DNA from 4 places in the Streptomyces sp. KPB2 genome. Region 1 is predicted to be linked to each of the others. Evidence: riboswitches for the same ligand, from Rfam matches in the RefSeq annotation. Region 1 holds a riboswitch; each other region holds the start of a gene.

Region 1 (5,465 bases):
CCGTCACCCACGCCGTCAGCGCCCGCCGCACGTCCGACCAGGCCGTACGCCCGGCGGCCAGCAGCGGGTTGAGGGTGGGCCGCGCCAGCAGGGACGCGTACGGCGAGCCGAGCGCGTGGGCCGCCGCTCCCGCGTCGAGGACGTGGTCGCCGAGCCGGACGCCCACCGTCGGTTCCGTCCGCTCCTGCGAGCCGGGGATCGAGAACACGCCGTACGGAAGGTTGTGCGGGCCGAAGGGGTCGCCCTCGGGGACATCGAAGGGGGGCATCGGGTGCTGCCTCGCTTTCGTGCTCGCCATGTGCGCCGTGCGCGCTGTGTGTCGTGCGGGCCACGTTACGGGTGACCCCCCGGTCTTGGGCAGTGCGGCCGGAGGCGGCGTCCGGCAGGTCGCGCCGTCGTCGACCGGTGCACGGGCCCCGAGCCGGCCTCGGCCGGGGATGCGTCAGGTTGTGAGCACGATCGGGCGTCGGTGTGCATCCGTGGCCGGGTCCGAACGCACTCGCTACGTCCTCGTTCGGAAGCGGTCGCGGGTGAGTCGGACGGGTGCGGTGTCCGTATTCTCTGATCATGGACCGCACCGCATATTCACTCGTCGCCACCGACCTGGACGGCACGCTGCTCCGCGGCGACGACACCGTCTCCGAACGGTCGCTGGCCGCGCTGGCGCGGGTCGCCGGGGCGGGTGCGCGGCACCTGGTGGTGACGGGCCGGCCGGCCCCCCGGGTGCGCTCCCTGCTCGACCGCCTCGGCTGCACGGGGCTCGCGGTGTGCGGGCAGGGCGCGCAGGTGTACGACGCCGGCGCGCACCGCATGCTGTGGTCGGTCACCCTGGACCGGGAGCTGGCCGAGACCGCGCTCGGCAAGATCGAGGCCGAGGTGGGCCAGGTGCACGCCGCCGTCGACCAGGACGGCGTCGACGGGCTGACGCTCATCGAGCCGGGCTACCTGATGCCCCACCCCGCCCTGCCCGCGGTGCGCGTCGAGCGGCGTGAGGAGTTGTGGCGCACGCCCATCACCAAGGTGCTGCTGCGCCACTCCGAGCTGACCGACGACGAGTTGGCGGCGACGGCGCGCGCGGTGGTCGGTTCCCTCGCGACGGTCACCATGTCGGGGCCCGGCACGGTCGAGCTCCAGCCGTGCGGCATCACCAAGGCGACCGGCCTGGCCCTGGCCGCCGAGCATCTGGGCCTGCGGCGGCGCCACACGATCGCCTTCGGGGACATGCCCAACGACATCCCCATGTTCCAGTGGGCGGCCCACGGCGTCGCCATGGCCGGGGCCCACCCCGAACTCAAGGCGGTGGCCGACGAGGTCACCACGACGAACGAGGACGACGGCGTGGCCGTCGTCCTCGAGCGGATCTTCGGTACTTCTTAGCGGGCCATCGCGGCGGTGCGGCTCAGTACGCGCTGAAGACGTTGTCCATCGAGCCGTAGCGGTCGGCCGCGTAGTTGCAGGCGGCGGTGATGTTGGCGACGGGGTCGTACGGGTCCCAGGAGGTGCCGGGCACGTGGTACGCCTGGAAGGTCGGGTCGATCACCTGGAGCAGGCCCTTGGACGGGGTGCCGTTGATGGCGTTGATGTCCCAGTTGTTGATGGCCATCGGGTTGCCGGAGGACTCCCGCATGATGTTGCGGTAAATGCCGTCGTAGGTCCCGGGGATGCCGTGCTGGGCCATGATGTCGAGCGACTCGCGGATCCAGCCGTCGAGGTTGTTCGGGTACGTCGTCGCCGCCGTGGTGGCGGTCGTGGCGGCGGCCGGGGTGGCCGCGGAGGCGGTGGTGGCGCCGATGAGCGGCAGCGCGAGCACCGCGGCACCGGTGCCGGCCACGGCGAGCTTGCGGGCGAGGCGGCCGGTGAAGGCGTGACGGATCTGACCGTTGGCAGACATGCTGTGTCCCTCTCCTTACGCCTACGAGGTGAGCTGTCGGGTTCGGGCGGGGAGGTGCCCGGCCGCGCCCCTGACGGGTACGGCTTCACCCCTAGCCGCTCCGGTGGTGACCGGTGCGGCGACTTACCTGGGTCCCCCGCTCCTGCCGGCGAGTGTGTTGGGTGCATGACTGTGCGACGGGCGGTGGCAGGATTCGGCGTCCGCCCGACAGGCCGGGAACGTATGCGAGAGCACATGTCCGGAACAAGTGCAGGAATCACCCAACGCGCCTGTTGACCTTGGTCTGGGGTGTTTGTGGCTCTTGATCCTTTGCGGCTGTCAACCCTCAACTGGCTTGCGGGGCAAAGGGAGGGCACAGGTTCCGGCGAGGTTGCCTGCGAGGGGATCCGAGTGAGCCAACTCACTGCCCTCAACAAGCACGGCAAAACGGGCATTAGCCTCAATCGTGAGTCAACCGGCCCTCGATGGGGACGGCTTCGGGTGTCGAGGGAGGGTGAGGGGGAAGCGGGGAGGGGTGGACCTGCGGGGCGGGACCGGTAGGACGGGGTCGGCAGAGCGGGGTCGGCAGGGCGGGCGTGTCGTGTCTGCGGGACGGGCGCGCGTGTCGATTGGGTGACGTTCTCGAAGTGCGGGCCGTTGTGAGGAGTGGTGGGATCTTGGACGGCGACTTCCGGCCCGCTCGCCCTTCGGGGTCCGGCTCATCCTCTGGTGATATCGATCAAAATCTGCTCATATCACCTGATCAAAAACATACCGTTCATGATCTGATACCGACCGGCCTGTAACGGTGGGCGCTAGCGGTGATCGAAACGTGACCGGATACGCTGACTTGAGTGGTGGCAGCGACCTATCGACAAACCAGGTAATCGCCAGTAGACACCAGCAGACAGGAGACCCCTCGTGACCGTCGTCGGGCCGTTCGGGCTGAGCGTGCGGGACCAGGCTCTGGAAGCCGATGTCCAGGCCGGATTGGTTGCTGTCGAGGAAGGGTTGCTTGAGGCAACCAAAAGCGAGGTGCCGTTCATCACGGAGGCCGCCCAGCACCTGGTGCGGGCCGGCGGGAAACGGTTCCGGCCGCTGCTGGTGATGCTCTCGGCCCAGTTCGGCGACCCCTACGCCCCCGGGATCGTCCCCTCGGCCGTGGTCGTGGAGCTGACCCACCTCGCCACGCTGTACCACGACGACGTGATGGACGAGGCCGCCGTGCGGCGCGGGGTGCCCAGCGCCAACACCCGCTGGGACAACTCGGTCGCGGTCCTCACCGGCGACTTCCTCTTCGCCCGCGCCTCGCAGATCCTCGCCGATCTCGGACCCGAGGCGGTCCGCGTCCAGGCCCTCGCGTTCGAGCGGCTGGTCACCGGCCAGATCCTGGAGACGGCCGGCCCCCAGGACGGCCGCGACCCGGTCGACCACTACCTGGACGTGCTGGGCGGCAAGACGGGCTCGCTGGTGGCGGTCTCCTGCCGGTTCGGCGCGATGATGTCCGGCGCCGACGAGACGGTGGTCGACGTGCTCACCCAGTACGGCGAGCGGCTCGGCGTCGCCTTCCAGCTGGCCGACGACGTCCTGGACATCGCCTCCGACTCCGACGAGTCCGGCAAGACGCCCGGCACGGACCTGCGCGAAGGCATCCCCACCCTGCCCGTGCTGCGGCTGCGCGAGCGGGCCGCCCGGCTGGGGCTCGCCGAGGACATCGCCCTGTGCGAGCTGCTCGACTCGGACCTGAGTGACGACGCACGGCACGCCGAGGCGCTGCGCCTGCTGCGCGCCCATCCCGCCCTCGAACAGGCGCGCCGGGACACCGTCCGGTACGCCAAGGAGGCCCGGGCCGCGCTGGCCCCGCTGCGGGAGTGCGACGCGAAGGCCGCGCTGGTGGAGCTGTGCGACGCGGTGGTGCACCGCGCCGGGTGACCGCCACCCCGCTCCGCACCTCACGAGCCGTCCGCTCCGCCCCGTACCCTCACGAGCCGTCCGCCCCGCCCCCACTGACACGTGCCGTCCGCCGGGTGCCGTACACCGGCCCCTACGGGCCGGGGGAGCCGTCGCCCCTCCGTGTCATCCCGCAGGAGTAGGCGGAGTTGAGTCCGCGGTCTGACGCCTGCGCTCCGCTGATTTGGTCAGATGGACACTACGGACACACACCAATCCTCACCGATTCGGGTGAGAATGGCGGCTCACGGGTGAACACGTGCGAGGTCGTGAGACAGCCGCCGCCGACGACGGAGGTAGGGCACACATGGCACCGATCGATTCCGACGACAACAGGACCGCCGGGGAGGGCGAGGAGCTGCGCGCCGGGCGGCGCAAGGCCGCGCGGTACGTCGTCCCGGTCGCGGTGATGGGAGTGGCGGCCGCGACGATCGGGCTGGTTCCCGCGCTCGCCGACTCCGGGGACCCCGACCTGCCGAAGGTCACGGCGGAGCAGCTCATCGAGAAGATCGCCAAGTCGGATGTCCAGCAGATGTCGGGCACGGTGCGGATCAACACCGATCTGGGCCTGCCGGACCTCGGCGGCCTGGAGAGCGGCCTGATGTCCGGCATGTCCGGAGGTCCGGGCGCGGGCGGGGACGGCGAGGGCTCCGCCGCCGACCCGTCGGCCAAGCTCACCGAGCTGGTGTCGGGCAGCCACACGCTCCGCGTCGCGGCCGACGGCCCCGACCGGCAGAAGCTCTCCCTGCTGGAGAACGCCGCCGAGTACAGCCTGATCCACAACGGCGACGACGTCTGGGGCTACGACAGCAAGTCCAACGAGGTCTACCACTCCACCACCTCCGGCAGCGACGGACGGCCGGGGAAGGACGTGCCGGAGAAGGACGTGCCGGCCACCCCGAAGGACTTCGCCGACCAGGCGCTCAAGGCGGTCGACGACACCACCTCCGTGACCGTCGGCGGCACCGCCCAGGTGGCCGGCCGGGACGCGTACCGCCTGGTCGTCGAGCCCAAGCAGGAGGGTTCCACGGTCGGTGCGATCACCGTGGCCGTGGACGCCGAGACCGGCACGCCGCTGAAGTTCACGCTGACTCCGGCGAGCGGCGGCGCCGCCGTGGTGGACGTGGGCTTCACCAAGGTCAGCTTCGCCAAGCCGGACGCGTCGACGTTCGACTTCACGCCGCCCGAGGGGGCGAAGGTCACCGAGGCCGACGAGAGCGCCAAGGCTCCCGAGCACGGGCGCCCGGCCGAGGGCGGGCTCGCCGAGGGCCTGGACGGCCTGAAGGTCGTCGGCGAGGGCTGGAACGCGATCGCCACCTTCGACACCGGCGCCCGGGGCGGCCTGCCCACGGCATCCCCGGACGGCGACCTCGGCGCTCTCGGCGGCTTCCTCGGCTCCTTCGGCGACCAGGTCAAGGGCGACTTCGGCTCGGGCACGGTCTTCAAGACCCGCCTCGTCAACGCCCTGATCACCGACGACGGAAAGGTCTACGCCGGTGCGGTCACCAAGGACGCGCTGGTGAAGGCGGCCGACGCCGCGCAGTAGGACGTACGCGACACGCCCACTCCGTAGGGGGCGCAGGACGAAGTGAGGGAAACGAGGGAGCCGATGGCCGAACCGTCCGCCACGGAGCCGAAGCGCCCG
Region 2 (5,465 bases), 2.5 Mb from region 1:
CTCCCCCGGCTCGTCCCCGACCGACATCACCGCTCACCCGCCCGCGAGGTCCAGATCCCCCCTGCTGGTCCCGGCCACTCCCTCGGCGATCCGGGGACGTCGCCACGGATGCGCGATCGGCTGGGACACCGTCCGCCACCAGGGCTCCAGCGGCAGCGTCCCGGCGGGCTCGAACGGTTCCCCCGGCCTGGGGAACGCCACCGCCTGGCCCGCCTCCCCGGCCGCGTCCCTCGTCCACTCCCCCGGCTCCGCCCACGCGTGCGGCGCCAGGTTGAAGGTGCCCCAGTGGATCGGCAGCAGGGTGCCGTGCGGGCGGCCGCCCTGGAGGTCGAGGTGGGCGCGGACGCCTTCCTCGGGGGTCATGTGGATGTCCGGCCAGAACTCGGCGTACGCCCCGAGCTGGATCATCGTGGCGTCGAACGGGCCGTGCGCGGCACCGACGTCGTGGAATCCGTCGAAGTAGCCGGTGTCGCCGCTGTGGTAGACGCGGTGCTCCTCCCCGGCGACGACCCAGGACGCCCAGAGGGTGTGCTGGGTGTTGCGCAGCCCGCGCCCGCAGAAGTGCCGGGCCGGGGTGGCGGTGAGGGTGAGGCCGCCGACGCGCGTCGACTCGTGCCAGTCCAGCTCACGCAGCCGACCGGGGGAGACACCCCAGTGTTCGAGGTGGGCGCCGACGCCGAGCGGCACGGCGAACACGGTGTCCGTGCGGGCCAGCGCCTTGATGGTCGGCATGTCCAGGTGGTCGTAGTGGTCGTGGGAGATGACGACGACGTCGACGGGGCCGAGGGCGGCCAGCGGCAGCGGGACCGGGTGCAGGCGCTTGGGGCCGGCGAAGGGGACCGGGGAGCAGCGCTCTCCCCACACGGGGTCGAAGAGCACGCGCTGCCCGTCGATCTCGGCGAGCACACTGGAGTGGCCCATCCAGGTCAGCCGGAGTCCGGTGGCGGGCGGCTTGGCGATGTCGGCCAGGGTGGTGGCGTGCACCGGGACGGAGCCCCGCGGGGACCGGCCCAGCCGCGCCTGCTTGTCGAAGTAGATCTTGGCGAATTCGGTGGCCGAGCCGGACGGCCGGGTCCGGGCGGGGCCGCCGGGGTTCTGGAAGACGCCGTCGCGGAAGTGCGGGGACCTGCGGATGCGCGCCATCCGCTCGCCACCCGGGTCCGCGCCGAAGGCCGCGGGCCGCGGCACGCTGAACCCGGGACTCGGGGAACGGAAAGCGGCCACGGTACCTCCAGGTGGAGCGGTCAGGCTCTCGTCTTGTTCGTCTTCGTCTCGTCCTACGTCACCTCGAACGACGGACGCCACATCCGTGTTCCCGGTCCCCTGCGAACCGGCAGGGCGTCACGGCACGTCGGGGGCCTGTATAGGGTGACGTGCGTGGGGAGAGTCCGGTTGAGCGCCGCGAGGAGCTGCTGCGCGCTGCCGTCGAGCAGATATCGGCCCGGGGCGTGGCGGCGCTGCGGATCGCCGACGTGGCCGCCGCGCTCGGTGTCAGCAACGCCCTGGTGCTCTATCACTTCTCCACCAAGGAACGGCTGGTCGCCGCCGCGTTCACGCATGCCGCCGAGGCCGATCTCGCCCATCTGCACAAGCTGCTCGCCCGTCGCACGACGGCGCTGCGCCGCCTGCGGACGGCCGTGCGGTGGTACGCGCCGACCGGTCAGGCCAAAGGCTGGCGGCTGTGGATCGAGGGCTGGGCGGCGGCGCCGCGCGAGCCCGCGCTGCGGGAGGTCACGCGCGAGCTGGACCGGCAGTGGAAGGCGGCGCTCGCCGAGGTCATCGCCGAGGGCGTGGCCGCCGGCGAGTTCTCCTGCCCCGAGCCGGATGCCGCCGCGCTGCGGCTGACGGCGTTGCTGGACGGGCTGGCGGTGCAGCTCACGTCGTACACGGGCACGGTGTCGCGGGCCCGGGCACAGGAGTGGGTGGACGAGGCGCTGGCCCGGGAGCTGGGCCTGGAGCGGGCGGCCCTGATGCCCGCACGACGTTAGGGGCTGTCGTACGGGCACCGGGCGCCCGGTCCCGCCTCAGGCCACCGAGGCGATCCGCGTCTTGATGTCGTCCGGCGACAGCGTTCCCTTGGCCGTCACGTGGTCGCCCGACGACTCGCCGCGCAGCCGGCGTCCGATCCACGGGACCAGGTACTCGCGCGCCCAGTGCACGTCGTCGCGCCGCACGTCGAGCGTGCCGCGGGGCGGCAGGGGCGGCCAGGGCTGGTCGGGGTCGGCCGGGACGCGCAGGCCGAGGGCCTGTCCGGCGCGCAGCGCCACGCGGGTGTGGCCCTCCGGCGACAGGTGCAGCCGGTCGGCGTCCCACGCCCTGCGGTCCTGGACGCTGCGGAGCGACCACAGGTCGAGCACCGGGCAGCCGTAGCGGTCGGCGATGGCGCGCACGTGCCCGTTGTACGTGGCGATCTTGCCCCGCAGGTGCTTGAGGACGGGCACCCCGCGGGTGTCGAACCCGGTGGTCACCAGGACGGTGCCGGCCGCGGCGGTCAGCGCGGCCACCGCCAGTTCGAACCGCTCGGCGACCTCGTCGGGGTCGGTGCCGGGCCGGATGATGTCGTTGCCGCCCGCCGCGAAGGAGACCAGGTCCGGCGCGAGGGCGACGACCCTGGGGACCTGTTCCGCCACGATCTGGTCGAGGAGCCTGCCGCGCACGGCGAGGTTCGTGTACGTGAAGTCGCCCTCGGGGCGCCGGTCCGCGAGCAGTACGGCCAGTCGGTCGGCCCAGCCGACGAACGCCCCGTCGGGGCCGGGATCGCCGACGCCCTCGGTGAAGCTGTCCCCCACCGCCACGTACGACCCGATCACTGCTCTGCTGTCACTCTTCGAATCGTCTGCCACGTCGGCCCATGATTCACCTTGGAATGTGACCTACGCGACCGTAGGAAGGGGTTGACGGGCGGTGAGAAAGGCCACGCCTAAAGTGTTCGTCAATTCCGGAATACGCCGAGGTCCGGACACATCGAGGTCCGGACACCCCGAAGTCCGGACACGCCGAAGGCCGGACCCGGGGATCGGGGTCCGGCCTTCGGGGTGCGGAGGCCGCGCGGAACCGGTCGTCAGACGGAGACGCCGTGCGAGCGCAGGAACGCGAGCGGGTCGATGTCCGAGCCGTAGTCCGGCGTGGTGCGGATCTCGAAGTGCAGGTGCGGGCCGGTCACGTTGCCGGTGGCGCCGGAGAGGCCGACCTGCTGACCCGTCGTCACCGTCTGACCGGCGGAGACGGAGAGCGAGGAGAGGTGGGCGTACTGGGCGTAGTGGCCCTCGTCGAGCTTGATGACGACCTGGTTGCCGTACGCGCCGCCCCAGCCGGCGGAGACGACGGTGCCCGCGCCGACGGCCTTCAGCGAGGTGCCGGTCGGAACGACGAAGTCGGTACCGGTGTGGTAGCCGCTGGACCACATGCTGCCGGACTGGTGGTAGGGGGTGCCGACGGTGCCGCCCGCGACGGGGGAGGTGTAACCGCTGGTGGTGCCCGCGGACTGGGTCCCGGTGTCCGAGGACTCCGTGGACTCCGTGGCAGCGGTCTTCGCGGTGTCCGCCGACTTCTGGGCCGGCTTCTGCGACTGCGCGGAGGACGGCGCCGAGGACTTGGCGGCCTGGCCGGCGATCGAGAGCTCGAGGCCCGGGTGGATCAGCGACGGGTCGGAGCCGACGGCCTCGCGGTTGTCCGCGTAGAGCTTCTTCCAGCCGCCGTCGACGTGCTGCTCGTCGGCGATCTTCGAAAGGTAGTCACCGCTCTTCACGGTGTACGTGCGGGATTCCGCGTTCTTGTCGGAGCCGTTCGCGGCGGCCTTCTTGGCCGACGCCGGAACGGACTGCACGGCCTGCCCGGAAACGGAGTGCGCCGGGGCGGCATTGGCGGAGGCGGCACCCATCAGCGGGAGCGCGAGCGCGGCGCCACCGGTTCCGGCGACGGCGATGGTGCGGGTCAGGCGCATGGCCCTGGTACGGCGGTGCTTACCCTTCGCGGGCATGGCGAATTCCTCTCCGGCGCCTGCGAGGTGAGCTGTCGGGTGCGGGCTGGAGATGCCCGGCCGCGCCGAAACGCGGCTTTACCCCAAGCCGTTCCGGGAACCGGAACAGGCAGTTCTACCTGTGGGTCCCCCGCTCCTGCCGTGTACGGGTGGTGGATGAGTGCGGGCTCCGGTCGGCGGCAGGATTAGGCGTCCGTCCGGATCGGTGGTGAACGTAAGGGACCAAGACGCACAGGGACAAGCGAGAGGTTCCGGCGACAGCTGTTTCTATTGATCCATTACGGGAAAACCCGGTAACCCTGCGTCGATTTCCCTCGCACCGCTTTTCCTGAATTCCCTTGAGAACGGGCCGGATTACGTGAACATGACGGGCAACGCTCGGTCACGGATATGACGCTGCTCACGCGCCCCTTACCCACCTTCCGCCATTTCAGGGCCAGTTATCACCAATCCTCCAATTCGGACAGAAGGCCCTTTCCGGTCCGCAATACCCCTGCCGGAACGGCTTTCGCGCACCGGCCATGCCGTATCGTCGAATGGCGCCCGCCGGCGAGCAGCGGCGGCGGGGCGGAGTGGGAGGAGCCCCCGTGACGCAGCAGGTCCCGTCGACCGAACCCGAGCTGACCGGTGTGCGCAACTTCCGGGACGTGGGCGGACTGCCGACCGTGGACGGCCGGCGGGTGCGGCAGGGGGTGCTGTTCCGCAGCGGCCACCTGGCTCATGCCACCGGGGAGGACGCCGCGTTCCTCGCCTCGCTGGGCCTGCACACGATCTTCGACTTCCGCAACGCGGCCGACCAGAAGCTCGACGGCGCGGACGTCGAGCTGCCGGGCGTGCGCAATGTGAACCTGCCGCTGAGCGATCCGGCCGACGGCGCCGAGTTCTGGAAGATGGTCCGGGACGGAGACCTCGACCAGCTGCACGGGATCCTCGGCGACGGCAAGGGCGCCCGGCGCATGATCTCCTCCTACCGCGCGATGGTCACGGAGCGCACCTCGGAGCACTCCCGGATCCTGCACGCGCTCGCCGAGGACAGCGTCCCGGCGCTGATGCACTGCGCGGCCGGCAAGGACCGCGCCGGTCTGTCGATCGCGATCACCCTGCTCGCCCTGGGCGTCGAGCGCGAGGCCGTCGTCGAGGACTACCTGAAGTCGAACGCCGCGCACCGCCGCTACAAGGTGCGCCGCAGCAGCACCGCCGCCTCCGCCTACTCCCCCGAGGTCATGGAGCTGCTCAGCCCGCTGTTCGACGCGCGCGCCGAGTACCTGGCGGCGGCCTTCGAGACGATCGAGGAGACGTGGGGCGGAGTCGACGCCTATCTGGAGAAGGGGCTGGGGCTCGGCGCCGGGACCCGGGAGCGGCTGCGCGAGCGGATGGTGGACTGAGCCACCCGCTCGCGGACGGGCTACTTGGCGCCCACCTCGAACAGCAGGTAGAGGAAGCCGCCGAAGACGTGCCCCAGGGCGATGTAGATGACCAGGCGCAC
Region 3 (5,465 bases), 1.4 Mb from region 1:
CTCTTACGGGGCCTTACCGGGTGGCGCTCAGCCCTTGCTGTGCCTACTGGTTCGCAGAGCGAAACCGCGGGAACGCGCTGCGGCCGGCGTACACCGCGGCGTCGTCGAGGATCTCCTCGATGCGCAGCAGCTGGTTGTACTTGGCGACGCGCTCGGAACGGGCCGGGGCGCCGGTCTTGATCTGGCCGCAGTTGGTGGCGACGGCGAGGTCGGCGATGGTGACGTCCTCGGTCTCGCCGGAGCGGTGGGACATCATGCACTTGAAGCCGTTGCGCTGGGCCAGCTCGACGGCGTCCAGGGTCTCGGTCAGCGAACCGATCTGGTTGACCTTGACGAGCAGGGCGTTGGCCGAGTTCTCCTCGATGCCGCGGGCCAGGCGCTCCGGGTTGGTGACGAACAGGTCGTCGCCGACCAGCTGGACCTTGTCGCCGAGCTTGGCGGTGATGGTCTTCCAGCCGTCCCAGTCGTCCTCGAACAGCGGGTCCTCGATGGAGACCAGCGGGTACGCCTCGACCAGCTCGGCGTAGTACTCGGTCATCTCGGCGGCGGTGCGGTCCTTGCCCTCGAAGGTGTAGGAGCCGTCCTTGTAGAACTCGGACGCGGCGACGTCGAGCGCGAGGGCGATCTGCTCGCCCGGGGTGTAGCCGGCCTCCTTGATCGCCTCGAGGATGAGGTCGAGGGCCTCGCGGTTGGAGCCGAGGTTCGGGGCGAAGCCGCCCTCGTCGCCGAGGCCGGTGGCCAGGCCCTTGTTCTTCAGGACCTTCTTGAGGGTGTGGTAGACCTCGGCGCCCCAGCGCAGGGCCTCGGAGAAGGACTCCGCGCCGATCGGGGCGATCATGAACTCCTGGATGTCCACGTTGGAGTCGGCGTGCGAGCCGCCGTTCAGGATGTTCATCATCGGCACCGGCAGCAGGTGCGCGTTCGGGCCGCCCAGGTAGCGGAAGAGCGGCAGGTCGCTGGCCTCGGAGGCGGCGTGGGCGACGGCGAGGGAGACGCCGAGGATGGCGTTGGCGCCGAGCGAGCCCTTGTTGTCGGTGGCGTCCAGGTCGAACATGGCCTGGTCGATCAGGCGCTGCTCGGTGGCGTCGTAGCCGACCAGCTCCGGGCCGATCTGCTCGATGACGGCCAGGACGGCCTTCTCGACGCCCTTGCCGAGGTAACGGCCCGGGTCGCCGTCACGCAGTTCGATGGCCTCGAAGGCACCCGTGGAGGCGCCGGACGGAACGGCGGCACGACCCGTGCTGCCGTCGTCGAGGCCGACCTCGACCTCGACCGTGGGGTTGCCTCGGGAGTCCAGGATTTCCCGGGCTACGACGACGTCGATGGACGGCACGAGCATCTCCTTCTTCAATGTGACGCTTCGGTGTGACGCGCGGGTCCCGCGGGACCGCGGCGGCTCTGCGGGACCGAGCCTAACCGGCTCCGGGCGATCGGCCAGCCGATCGCCCACCCGCTGGACAGAACCGAGAGTAAATTGTTTCCGAACGGAACAAAGGCGGAATGTGAAAATCCCGCCCCGGTGCGTACGGGGGAACACGCACCGGGGCGGGAGTCGCGGGGGCCGCCGCTCCTTACTTCAGGTGCAGCTGCTGGCCCGGGTAGATCAGGTCGGCGTCGTCGACGATGTCGTCGTTCAGCTTGAACAGCTTCGCCCAGCCGCCCTTGACGTCGTGCTCCGCGGCGATCGAGCTGAGGGTGTCGCCCTTGACGACCTTGTACTCGCCGTCGCCCTTCTCGACCTTCTTGCCGGTCGGGGTGGTGACGGTCTTCTTGGCGGGCTTCTCGGCCTTCGGCTCGGCGGCCGGACGCTCGGAGGAGCGGGAGGCCTTCTGCTCGGTGGAGCGCTCGGCGGTGGAGCCGCCGCTCTGGCTCTGCGAGCTCTCGGAGCTGCCGGAACCGCTGTCCTCGGAGCCGCCACCGGTGTAGGCGGCGCCCGACAGGCCGGTGCCGCAGACCGGCCAGGCACCCTTGCCCTGGCCCGCGAGGACCTTCTCGGCGATCTCGATCTGCTGGGCCTTGCTCGCCTGGTCGGCGGTGGAGGCGTACTGCGTACCGCCGTAGGCGGCCCAGGTGGAGGCGGAGAACTGCAGACCGCCGTAGTAACCGTTGCCGGTGTTGATGGACCAGTTGCCGCCGGACTCGCACTGGGCGACGGCGTCCCACTCGGACGCGGTGGCGGCGGAGGCGTTGCCGGCCGCCATCAGCGGGGCGGCGACGGCGGCACCGGTCACGCCGGCGACGGCGATGACACGGGTGGCCTTGGACGGACGACGGTGCTTGCCCTTGCCGGAAAACAGCATGGTTGATCCCCTCACCGACGCCTGCGAGGTGAGCTGTCGGGTTCGGGCCGGTTGAGTTGCCCGGCCGGGTTCCTCGCGGAACTCGGCTTCACCCCTAGCCGCTCCGGCTCAACTGCCCGGTGCGGCACTTACCTTGGGTCCCCCGCTCCTGCCTGCGGCGCTTGACGCGACGACTGTTCCCGTACGGCCGCTGGCAGGATTCGGCGTTGCGGCTGTCGGGGCCCGCGGTGGCGAGCGGTCATGACCGTAGACACGCGCTCCGCGGATTTTCAAAGACGATCACGGCTTCTGAGACCTATCTCTCACGAGATCCAAAAGGGACATACAGTCTCTAACCGTGACGCGAACTCCCCCTACTTTTCGCCCGATTCGCCCGCGACCGTGAGCGTCTGACCGGGGAGGATGTGGTCCGGGTCGGCGCCGACGACGGTCTTGTTGTCGGCGTACAGCGCACGCCACCCGCCGTCGAGGTCAAGGGAGTCGGCGATGGCCCAGAGGTTGTCGCCGGAGCGGACGGTGTACGAGCCGTCCTCGACCTCTCGCGGTCCACCGTCGCGCGAGGCGTGCCGTCCCGCCGCGTCGCCCCCGCGGGCCTCGTCCGCGGCGCCCTCGTCCGCGCTGTCGCCACGGTGCCGGCCGGAGCCGGACGAGCCCTCGGTGCCCTGTCGTTCGGCACGGGCGCCGGAGTCGGATTCGGTGGATGTGTCCGACTTGGTGGAGGAACCCTCGTCACTCGACGAGCCCTCGGAGGAGGTGCCGGACGACGGGGAAGAAGAGGGCGAAGGGGACGAAGAGGGCGCCCCGGAAGCCGATTCGGAAGCCCCGCCCGCGTCGGCCGAGTCGGTCGCACCGGACGACCGGGAGGACCCCGACGACTCGGACGACTCGGGCGACTGCGACGACTCGGGCGCTTCGGTGGTCGTGGGAGAGGCGGACGATTCGGAACCGTCCGTCTTCCCCGACGTGTCCGAACCCTCCGACGCACCGTCACCGGACGCGTCCGAGCCGCTCGTGGCGCCCGAGTCGTTGCCGAGGCCGGCCAGGAGGCCGCAGGTCGGCCAGGCGGCGATGCCCTGGTCCGCGTGTATCTTCTCGGCGATCCGTATCTGCTGGGAGCGGCTGGCCTGGTCGGCGCTGGGCGCGTAGTCGAGGCCGCCGTACCGCTCCCAGGCATCCTGCGACAGCTGCAGGCCGCCGTAGTACCCGTTGCCGCTGTTCTGGCTCCAGGCGCCGCCGGTCTCGCACTCGGCCACCTGGTCCCAGGTCCCCGAGTCGGCCGCGTGGGCTCCGGTGGCGCCGAGCAGCGGGATCGCGATGGCGGAGCCGGTCACTCCGGCGGCGACGACCAGAGCGGGAGCCTGGCGGGGGCGACGGTGACGACCGTTCCCGGAGAGCATGCGACGACCTTTCACGAGACGACGGGGACCACGCGGCGGATGACGCTCGACACCACGTTGATCCGTGAACGTATAGGGAGATCATCGCTAGTCACAAGTTCATGCCGCGCAGATCACGTGAAGATCACAAAGTTGAGCGCGTGTCACTTTTGCGTCGGTGACCCGCCGTTGTCCGTCGATGACGCGGGCGGCGTGAACGACACGGGCAGGGTGCGCAGACCTCGCATGATGAGGCCGCCGCGCCACCGGAGTTCGGCCGGGTCCGCGGCGAGGCGGAGGTCCGGCAGCCGGGTGAGGAGCGTGGCCAGCGCCGTCTGCCCCTCCAGCCGCGCGAGCGGGGCGCCGAGGCAGTAGTGGATGCCGTGGCCGTACCCGAGGTGCTGGCTGTCGCGGCGGGCGAGGTCCAGGGTGTCCGGGTCGGTGAACCGCTCGGGGTCCCGGTCGGCGGCGGCGAGGACGACGAGGACGGGGTCGCCGGCCGCGACCTGCTGCCCGCCGATGGTGAGCGGCCGGGTGGCGAAGCGCCAGGTGGCCAGCTCCACCGGGCCGTCGTAGCGCAGGAGTTCCTCGACGCCGGTCTCCAGCAGGCCGCGCTCCCCGGCGGCGAGGGACGTCTGCAGCCGCTGCCGCTGCTCGGGGTGGGTGAGCAGGGCGTAGGTGCCGTTGCCGACGAGGTTGACCGTGGTCTCGAACCCTGCGAAGAGCAGGATGAAGGCCATGGCCGCGGCCTCGTTCTCGGTGAGGTGCTCGCCGTGGTCGGAGGCGCGGATCAGGCCGGAGATGAGGTCTTCGCCGGGAGCGGGCTCGGGCGGCAGGGCGGCGCGCTTGCGGTGGATGAGGTCGGCGAGGTAGCCGCGCATCTTCTTCACCGACCGCGCGACGCCGCCCCGTGGGCCTCCGCCGTGACGGATCATCATGCCCGCCCAGTCCCGGAAGTCGTCCTGGTCCTCGCGGGGGACGCCCAGGAGGTCGCAGATGGCGTAGATGGGCAGCGGGAAGGCGAACTCGTGGATCAGGTCGGCGGAACCGGTCTGCGCGAACCGGTCGATGAGGCCGTCGGCCAGCTCCTGCACCCGGGGGGCGAACTCGGCCACCCGGCGGGGTGTGAACGCCTTGCTGACCAGTCGGCGCAGCCGGGTGTGGTCCGGCGGGTCGATGTTCAGCAGATGGGTCATCAGCTCGGCCTTGCGCTCCCCGGGAATGCCGGTCTTGCCCTTGGCGTGCGCGGGCTCGTCGTGGTGCGCCGGGTTCTTGGACAGCCGGGGGTCGGCGAGGGCCTGCTTCGCGTCGGCGTACCGGGTGACCAGCCAGGCCTCCACCCCGCTGGGCAGCCGGGTGCGGTGCACGGGGGCGTGCTCGCGCAGCCAGGCGTAGGCGGGGTAGGGGTCGCTCGCGAACTCCCAGGTGAACAGCTCGGGGACCGGGGCGGAAGAGCTGCCGGTCATCCCTCGACCGCCCTGATGGCGTCCCGGTAGGTGCGGGCCGCCGCTCTCAGGGCCGCCTCCGGGTCGGTGCCCTCGGTCTCGGCGCGGGCGGCGAGGGCGAGGAGTTCGTAGCCGATGCCCTCGCCGGAGGGCAGGGGGACGTCGAGGTGCGCGGTGCGGACGCGGGAGTGGAGCTTGGCGGCGAGGGCGAGGCCGGGCTGGCCGAGGGGGACGCCCTCGGTGACCGAGGTGCGCTGCTTCTCGGCGGCCTTGGTGCGCAACCAGTGGGCGCGGACCTCCTCGGGGGTGTCGGCCCTCTCGTCGCCGAAGACGTGCGGGTGGCG
Region 4 (5,465 bases), 3.5 Mb from region 1:
CGCGGCGATGAAGTCCAACGAGTCCTCGGGCGAAAGGGCATGGATCAGAAGGGCGTTGAAGGCCTCGGTATAGGCCTCTAGGTCTTCTTTCCGTTCGAGGTGCAGGCTACTCGTCAAGTGGTCGAGAACAACCACGTCGAGATCAGAAGTGCTCGAAAATGAGAAGATTACGAAAGGGCCGGTGACACCGATGTGCGCCCCGGCGGCAAACGGCAGGACCTGCAGCCGCACATGGGGGAGCCGCGCGGCCTCGACCAGCCGGGCCAGTTGACGGGCCATCACCTCGGTCCCGCCCACCTCACGGCGCAGCACCGCCTCGTCCAGGACCGCGCTCAGCGCCAACGGCGGTTGGGCCCGCAGCACGTCCTGCCGGGCCAGCCGGACCTCCACCAGCGTGTCCAGCCGTTCTTCCGGCAGTCCGTCCACCGCGGCCCGCGTCACCGCGCGGGCGTACTCCGGCGTCTGGAGCAGCCCGGGCACCACCGTGGTCTCCAGCGTGCGCATCGCGCTGGCCTGCGACTCCAGGCTGATGAAGTCGCGGTAGGTCGGGGGCAGCACCCCGCGGTAGGCGTGCCACCAGTGGTTGCGTCCCGCAGCGTCCTCGGAGCGCGCCAGCATCACCAGCAGCCCCCGCAACTGCTCGTCGTGCACGCCGTAGACGTCCAGCAGTAACCGCACGTCGGCCGGTTTCGCCCCGCTCGTCCCGGTCTCGATCCGGCTGACCTTCGACTGGTGCCAGCCCACGAGCCGGGCCGCCTCGCCGCTGGTGATGCCCGCCGACGTGCGCAGGGCGCGCAGTTCCGCGCCCAGCTTCCGACGGCGCACCACGGGACCGTGCTGCATGGGACAACTCCCCTACTCCCTATGAGCCGCCCGAATACGCTCTGCCGTCGCAGAGTTCACCGCTTCGAGCGACAGATATATGCATATCTTGGTGGATCGCCGCCCTTCGCGGGCCTGGTAATGGCAGTCTGGCGGCGAAGCACCAGTCCGGGACCGTACTCGAACCGTCCGCTCCGTGTCGGGCCCGCGGTGCCGTGAGAAAGGGACGACGTCGCCATGGCAGACCATCTGGAAGCATCCGTCACTCTGCCGAGCGATCCGGCCTCGGTGGCCGCCGCGCGGACCTACACCGTCGGCACCCTGGCGGAATGGGGGCTGCCCGCCGACGCCGACCTGTCCGAGACCGTCCGCCTCATCGTCTCCGAACTGGCGACCAACGCGGTCCAGCACACACTGGGGCAGTCGCCCACCTTCACGGTCGACCTCGTCCTGGACCGCGACGAGCGCCTGCGCATCGGGGTCACCGACAGTCACCCGCGCTTCCCCAAGCGCCTGCCGGCCGCCGTCCAGCAGGACAACGGGCGGGGCATGGTGATCATCCGCTGGCTGACCGCCGAGTGCGGCGGCAGGCTCAGGGTCCGGCCCACGCGCGAGGGCGGCAAGACCGTCTCGATCGAACTGCCCTGGACGCGGCCGAGCGCACCCGCGGGGGTGACGGCGGGGGAGAGCGCCGTCACCCCCGCGGGCGGGCTACTTGACCCGGCCGTACCAGACGCTTGACGTCCAGATCTTCTGCAGGCGCACCACGTCCCCGGTCTTCGGGGCGTGCCAGAGCTTGCCCTTCCCCGCGTAGATGCCGACGTGGTAGACGCTGCGACCCGAGTGGAAGAACACCAGATCTCCGGCTCTGCGGCTCTTGGCGGAGACGTGGCGGGTCTTGTTGTACTGCTGGGCCGCGGTGCGCGGCAGCTTCTTGCCGGCCTTCTTGAACGAGTACAGCGTCAGGCCGGAACAGTCGAACCGGTGGGGGCCGGTGGCGCCCCAGCGGTACGGGGAGCCCTTCTTCGAGGCCGCGACCTTGAGGGCTTTCGCCGCATGGCTCGCCGCGGCCGCCTCGGAGGCGACACCGGGGACCACGACGGAGCCGCCCACGGCGGCGAGGGTGAGGGCCGAGGCCGTACCGGCACGGGCCATCAGGGACGGGACACGATTGAGCGCGGACATGCGCAACCCTTCGTCAGCCGCCTGTGAAGGATGACCTGTCGGATTCGGGCTGGCGAAGTTGCCCGGCCGCACGAGTGCGGCTTCACCCCAAGGACCGCTCGGTCCGGTGCCTCTCGCGGAGGCGGCCGTGCCGGCGACCCGTCGTGCTCGGGTCCTCCACTCCTGCCGATCCACTTCCCTTGCGACCGGTCGTCCGGACGGCGGCAGGACTCGGCGTCCGCCCGGACCGCCCCGCCGCTGCGGCGGGGGCTTGTCGTCAGTCACGGATCTTGTCCCGCCCCGGGGGAAATTCCCAACGGAACGTGCTCTTTGTGTTGTTACGTGCCACTCATCCGTTCGGGTTGACGCCCCCGGGTCCGGGGGGCCGTCGACCGCGGTGGCGGCGCCGGGACCAGCGGCGCAGTGGCGCATGCCACACGTCCGCGGGGCGGGCGCCGCAACTTCGGCCGGTGGCGAATCGGATGTGTTCCTAGGCCGATAGAGGGTACGACTTTTGGTCCGTTTCGGACCGGTTCGTTGTGAGTCGAGATCGGTGAAGCGGACATGCGGGACGTCGCCGGCCGAGAGTGGGCATGCCGGAAACCGCCGACGGCATCGGTAATCACTCGGTCAAAACCGGGTGACGTGGCCGTAACACTCTAGCCCTAGTCTGCACCCCGATCCACCTGCGGTTTTCCGCGCACCGGTAGGTGAATTCCGGTCTGTTCCTGTGTGTTACATCTAGAGCCGTCGCGGCAGCCGCGACAGCCGGACCGTCCGGTCCCGGCGTCATGCCCTGTGAGGTGGTAAATGCAACTGACCCCGCACGAGCAGGAGAGACTGCTCATCCATGTGGCCGCCGACGTGGCGGAGAAGCGCCGCGCACGAGGCGTGAAGCTCAACCATCCCGAGGTCGTCGCGCTGATCACCGCGCACATCCTCGAAGGTGCCCGGGACGGGCGCGGCGTCGGTGAACTCATGTCCTCCGGACGCAAGCTCATCCAGCGCCACGAGGTCATGGAGGGTGTCCCCGAGATGATCCACGACGTGCAGGTCGAGGCCACTTTCCCCGACGGCACCAAGCTGGTCACCGTCCACGACCCGATCATCTGACGGGGGCCGCAGTCGTGATCCCCGGAGAGATCCTGTTCGCGGACGAGCCGGTCGCTTTCAACGGAGGCCGCGAAGTCACCCGCCTGACCGTGCTCAACACCGCCGACCGGCCCGTCCAGGTCGGCTCCCACTACCACTTCGCCGAGGTCAACCCCGGTCTCGAGTTCGACCGCGGCGCGGCGCGCGGCAGGCGGCTGGACATCGCCGCCGGCACCGCCGTCCGGTTCGAGCCGGGCATCCCCGTCGACGTACCGCTGATCCCCCTCGCGGGGGCCCGCGTCGTCGTCGGTCTGCGCGGCGCGACCGGAGGTGCCCTCGATGCCTGAGCTGTCCCGCCCCGCCTACGCCGACCTGTTCGGCCCGACCACCGGCGACCGCATCCGCCTCGCCGACACCGACCTCCTCGTCGAGATCGAGGAGGACCGCTCGGGCGGCCCCGGCCGCTCCGGCGACGAAGCCGTCTTCGGCGGCGGCAAGGTACTGCGCGAGTCCATGGGGCAGGCGCGCACCACCCGGGCCGAGGGCGCCCCCGACACGGTGATCACCGGAGCCGTGATCATCGACCACTGGGGAATCGTCAAGGCCGACATCGGCATCCGCGACGGCCGGATCACCGGCATCGGCAAGTCCGGCAACCCGGACACCATGGACGGCGTCCACCCCGACCTGGTCATCGGCCCCGAGACCGAGGTCGTCGCGGGCAACGGCAAGATCGTCACCGCGGGCGGCATCGACACCCACGTCCACTTCATCGCGCCGAACGCCGTCGACGAGGCCCTGGCGTCCGGCATCACCACGCTCATCGGCGGTGGCACGGGCCCGGCCGAGGGCAGCAAGGCGACCACCGTCACGCCCGGCGCCTGGCATCTCGCGCGGATGTTCGCCGCCCTGGAGTCCAGCCCCGTCAACATCGGCTTCCTCGGCAAGGGCAGCACCATGTCGAAGGAGTCCATGCGCGACCAACTGCGCGCCGGCGTCCTCGGCTTCAAGATCCACGAGGACTGGGGCGCGACCCCCGCCGTCATCTCCGCCTGCCTGGACGTGTGCGAGGAGTCCGGCGTCCAGCTGGCCGTCCACTCCGACACCCTGAACGAGGCCGGCTTCGTCGGTGACACCTTCGACGCGGTCGCGGGCCGCACCCTGCACGCCTTCCACGTCGAGGGCGCCGGTGGCGGCCACGCACCTGACATGATCACGGCGGTTTCGCTGCCCAACATGCTGCCGGCGTCCACCAACCCCACCCGGCCGCACACCGTCAACACGGTCGAGGAACACCTCGACATGCTGATGGTCTGCCACCACCTGAACCCCGCCGTCCCCGAGGACCTGGCCTTCGCCGAGTCCCGGATCCGGCCCAGCACCATCGCGGCCGAGGACATCCTGCACGACATGGGGGCGATCTCCATCATGTCGTCCGACGCCCAGGCCATGGGGCGCATCGGCGAGGTGATCCTGCGGACCTGGCAGACCGCGCACGTGATGAAGCGCAGGCGCGGCCTCCTGCCCGGCGACACCCGCGCGGACAACCTCCGCGCCCGTCGCTATGTCGCCAAGTACACCATCAACCCCGCCGTCGCCCAGGGCATCGAGCACGAGGTCGGTTCCGTCGAGACCGGCAAGCTCGCCGACCTGGTGCTCTGGGACCCCCGCTTCTTCGGCGTGAAGCCGCAGCTCGTCATCAAGGGCGGCCAGATCGCGTACGCGCAGATGGGCGACGCGAACGCCTCCATCCCCACGCCGCAGCCGGTCCTGCCGCGCCCGATGTACGGGGCGCTCGGGGCCGCTCCCGCCACCAACTCGGTCAACTTCGTCTCCGAGCAGGCCGTCGAGGACGGGCTGGCCGAGCGGCTCGGGCTCGGGCGGGCGTTCGTGCCCATCCGGTCGACGCGCGGCCGGACCAAGGCGGACATGCGGCAGAACGACGCGCTGCCCCGGGTGGAGGTCGCCGCGGACTCCTTCGCGGTGACCATCGACGGCGAACTCGTCGAGCCCGCTCCCGTCGCCGAGCTGCCGCTGGCCCAGCGGTACTTCCTCTTCTGAGCGCCGGGATGAGCCGCGCAGCACTGCTCGTCCTCGCGGACGGCCGCTTCCCCGCCGGAGGGCACGCCCACTCCGGCGGGGCGGAGGCCGCCGTCCGGGCGGGACGCATCACCGACGCCGGGAGCCTGGAGGCGTTCTGCCGGGGGCGGTTGCACACGAACGGGGTCGTCGCGGCCTGCGTCGCGGCGGCCGCCGCACTCGGGGCCGATCCCGGGGACCTCGACCGCGCCGTCGACGCCCGCACCCCGTCGCCCGCCCTGCGGGTGGCCGGGCGCAGGCTGGGGCGGCAGCTGATGCGGGCCGCCCGGGCGACCTGGCCGAGCCCC

What was found. Region 1 has a riboswitch for cyclic di-AMP ahead of D1J63_RS15470 (transglycosylase SLT domain-containing protein). Riboswitches for the same ligand answer to the same signal wherever they lie in the genome.
Region 2: it holds a riboswitch for cyclic di-AMP, as region 1 does, so the genes downstream of both, D1J63_RS04480 (M23 family metallopeptidase) here and D1J63_RS15470 (transglycosylase SLT domain-containing protein) in region 1, are expected to answer to the same signal.
Region 3: it holds a riboswitch for cyclic di-AMP, as region 1 does, so the genes downstream of both, rpfA (resuscitation-promoting factor protein RpfA) here and D1J63_RS15470 (transglycosylase SLT domain-containing protein) in region 1, are expected to answer to the same signal.
Region 4: it holds a riboswitch for cyclic di-AMP, as region 1 does, so the genes downstream of both, D1J63_RS31620 (C40 family peptidase) here and D1J63_RS15470 (transglycosylase SLT domain-containing protein) in region 1, are expected to answer to the same signal.

The regions. Positions count from the first base shown of each region.
Region 1 is NZ_CP034353.1:3,517,117-3,522,581, reverse strand. Features, by position in the region: gene fahA (fumarylacetoacetase) at 1-268, opposite strand, end outside; gene D1J63_RS15475 (HAD family hydrolase) at 568-1,377, shown strand; gene D1J63_RS15470 (transglycosylase SLT domain-containing protein) at 1,400-1,891, opposite strand; cyclic di-AMP (ydaO/yuaA leader) riboswitch at 1,896-2,052, opposite strand; gene D1J63_RS15465 (polyprenyl synthetase family protein) at 2,792-3,802, shown strand; gene D1J63_RS15460 (outer membrane lipoprotein carrier protein LolA) at 4,128-5,366, shown strand; gene D1J63_RS15455 (ABC transporter ATP-binding protein) at 5,430-5,465, shown strand, end outside.
Region 2 is NZ_CP034353.1:1,005,087-1,010,551, forward strand. Features, by position in the region: gene D1J63_RS04465 (MBL fold metallo-hydrolase) at 34-1,224, opposite strand; gene D1J63_RS04470 (TetR/AcrR family transcriptional regulator) at 1,374-1,988, shown strand; gene D1J63_RS04475 (SGNH/GDSL hydrolase family protein) at 2,025-2,810, opposite strand; gene D1J63_RS04480 (M23 family metallopeptidase) at 3,062-3,979, opposite strand; cyclic di-AMP (ydaO/yuaA leader) riboswitch at 3,984-4,141, opposite strand; gene D1J63_RS04485 (tyrosine-protein phosphatase) at 4,567-5,364, shown strand; gene D1J63_RS04490 (DUF6126 family protein) at 5,385-5,465, opposite strand, start outside.
Region 3 is NZ_CP034353.1:4,867,628-4,873,092, reverse strand. Features, by position in the region: gene eno (phosphopyruvate hydratase) at 44-1,333, opposite strand; gene rpfA (resuscitation-promoting factor protein RpfA) at 1,572-2,300, opposite strand; cyclic di-AMP (ydaO/yuaA leader) riboswitch at 2,304-2,470, opposite strand; gene D1J63_RS21940 (transglycosylase family protein) at 2,654-3,697, opposite strand; gene D1J63_RS21935 (cytochrome P450) at 3,841-5,142, opposite strand; gene D1J63_RS21930 (nucleoside triphosphate pyrophosphohydrolase) at 5,139-5,465, opposite strand, start outside.
Region 4 is NZ_CP034353.1:6,982,550-6,988,014, forward strand. Features, by position in the region: gene D1J63_RS31610 (helix-turn-helix transcriptional regulator) at 1-843, opposite strand, end outside; gene D1J63_RS31615 (ATP-binding protein) at 1,060-1,563, shown strand; gene D1J63_RS31620 (C40 family peptidase) at 1,534-2,007, opposite strand; cyclic di-AMP (ydaO/yuaA leader) riboswitch at 2,011-2,153, opposite strand; gene D1J63_RS31625 (urease subunit gamma) at 2,797-3,099, shown strand; gene D1J63_RS31630 (urease subunit beta) at 3,114-3,425, shown strand; gene D1J63_RS31635 (urease subunit alpha) at 3,418-5,139, shown strand; gene D1J63_RS31640 (urease accessory UreF family protein) at 5,148-5,465, shown strand, end outside.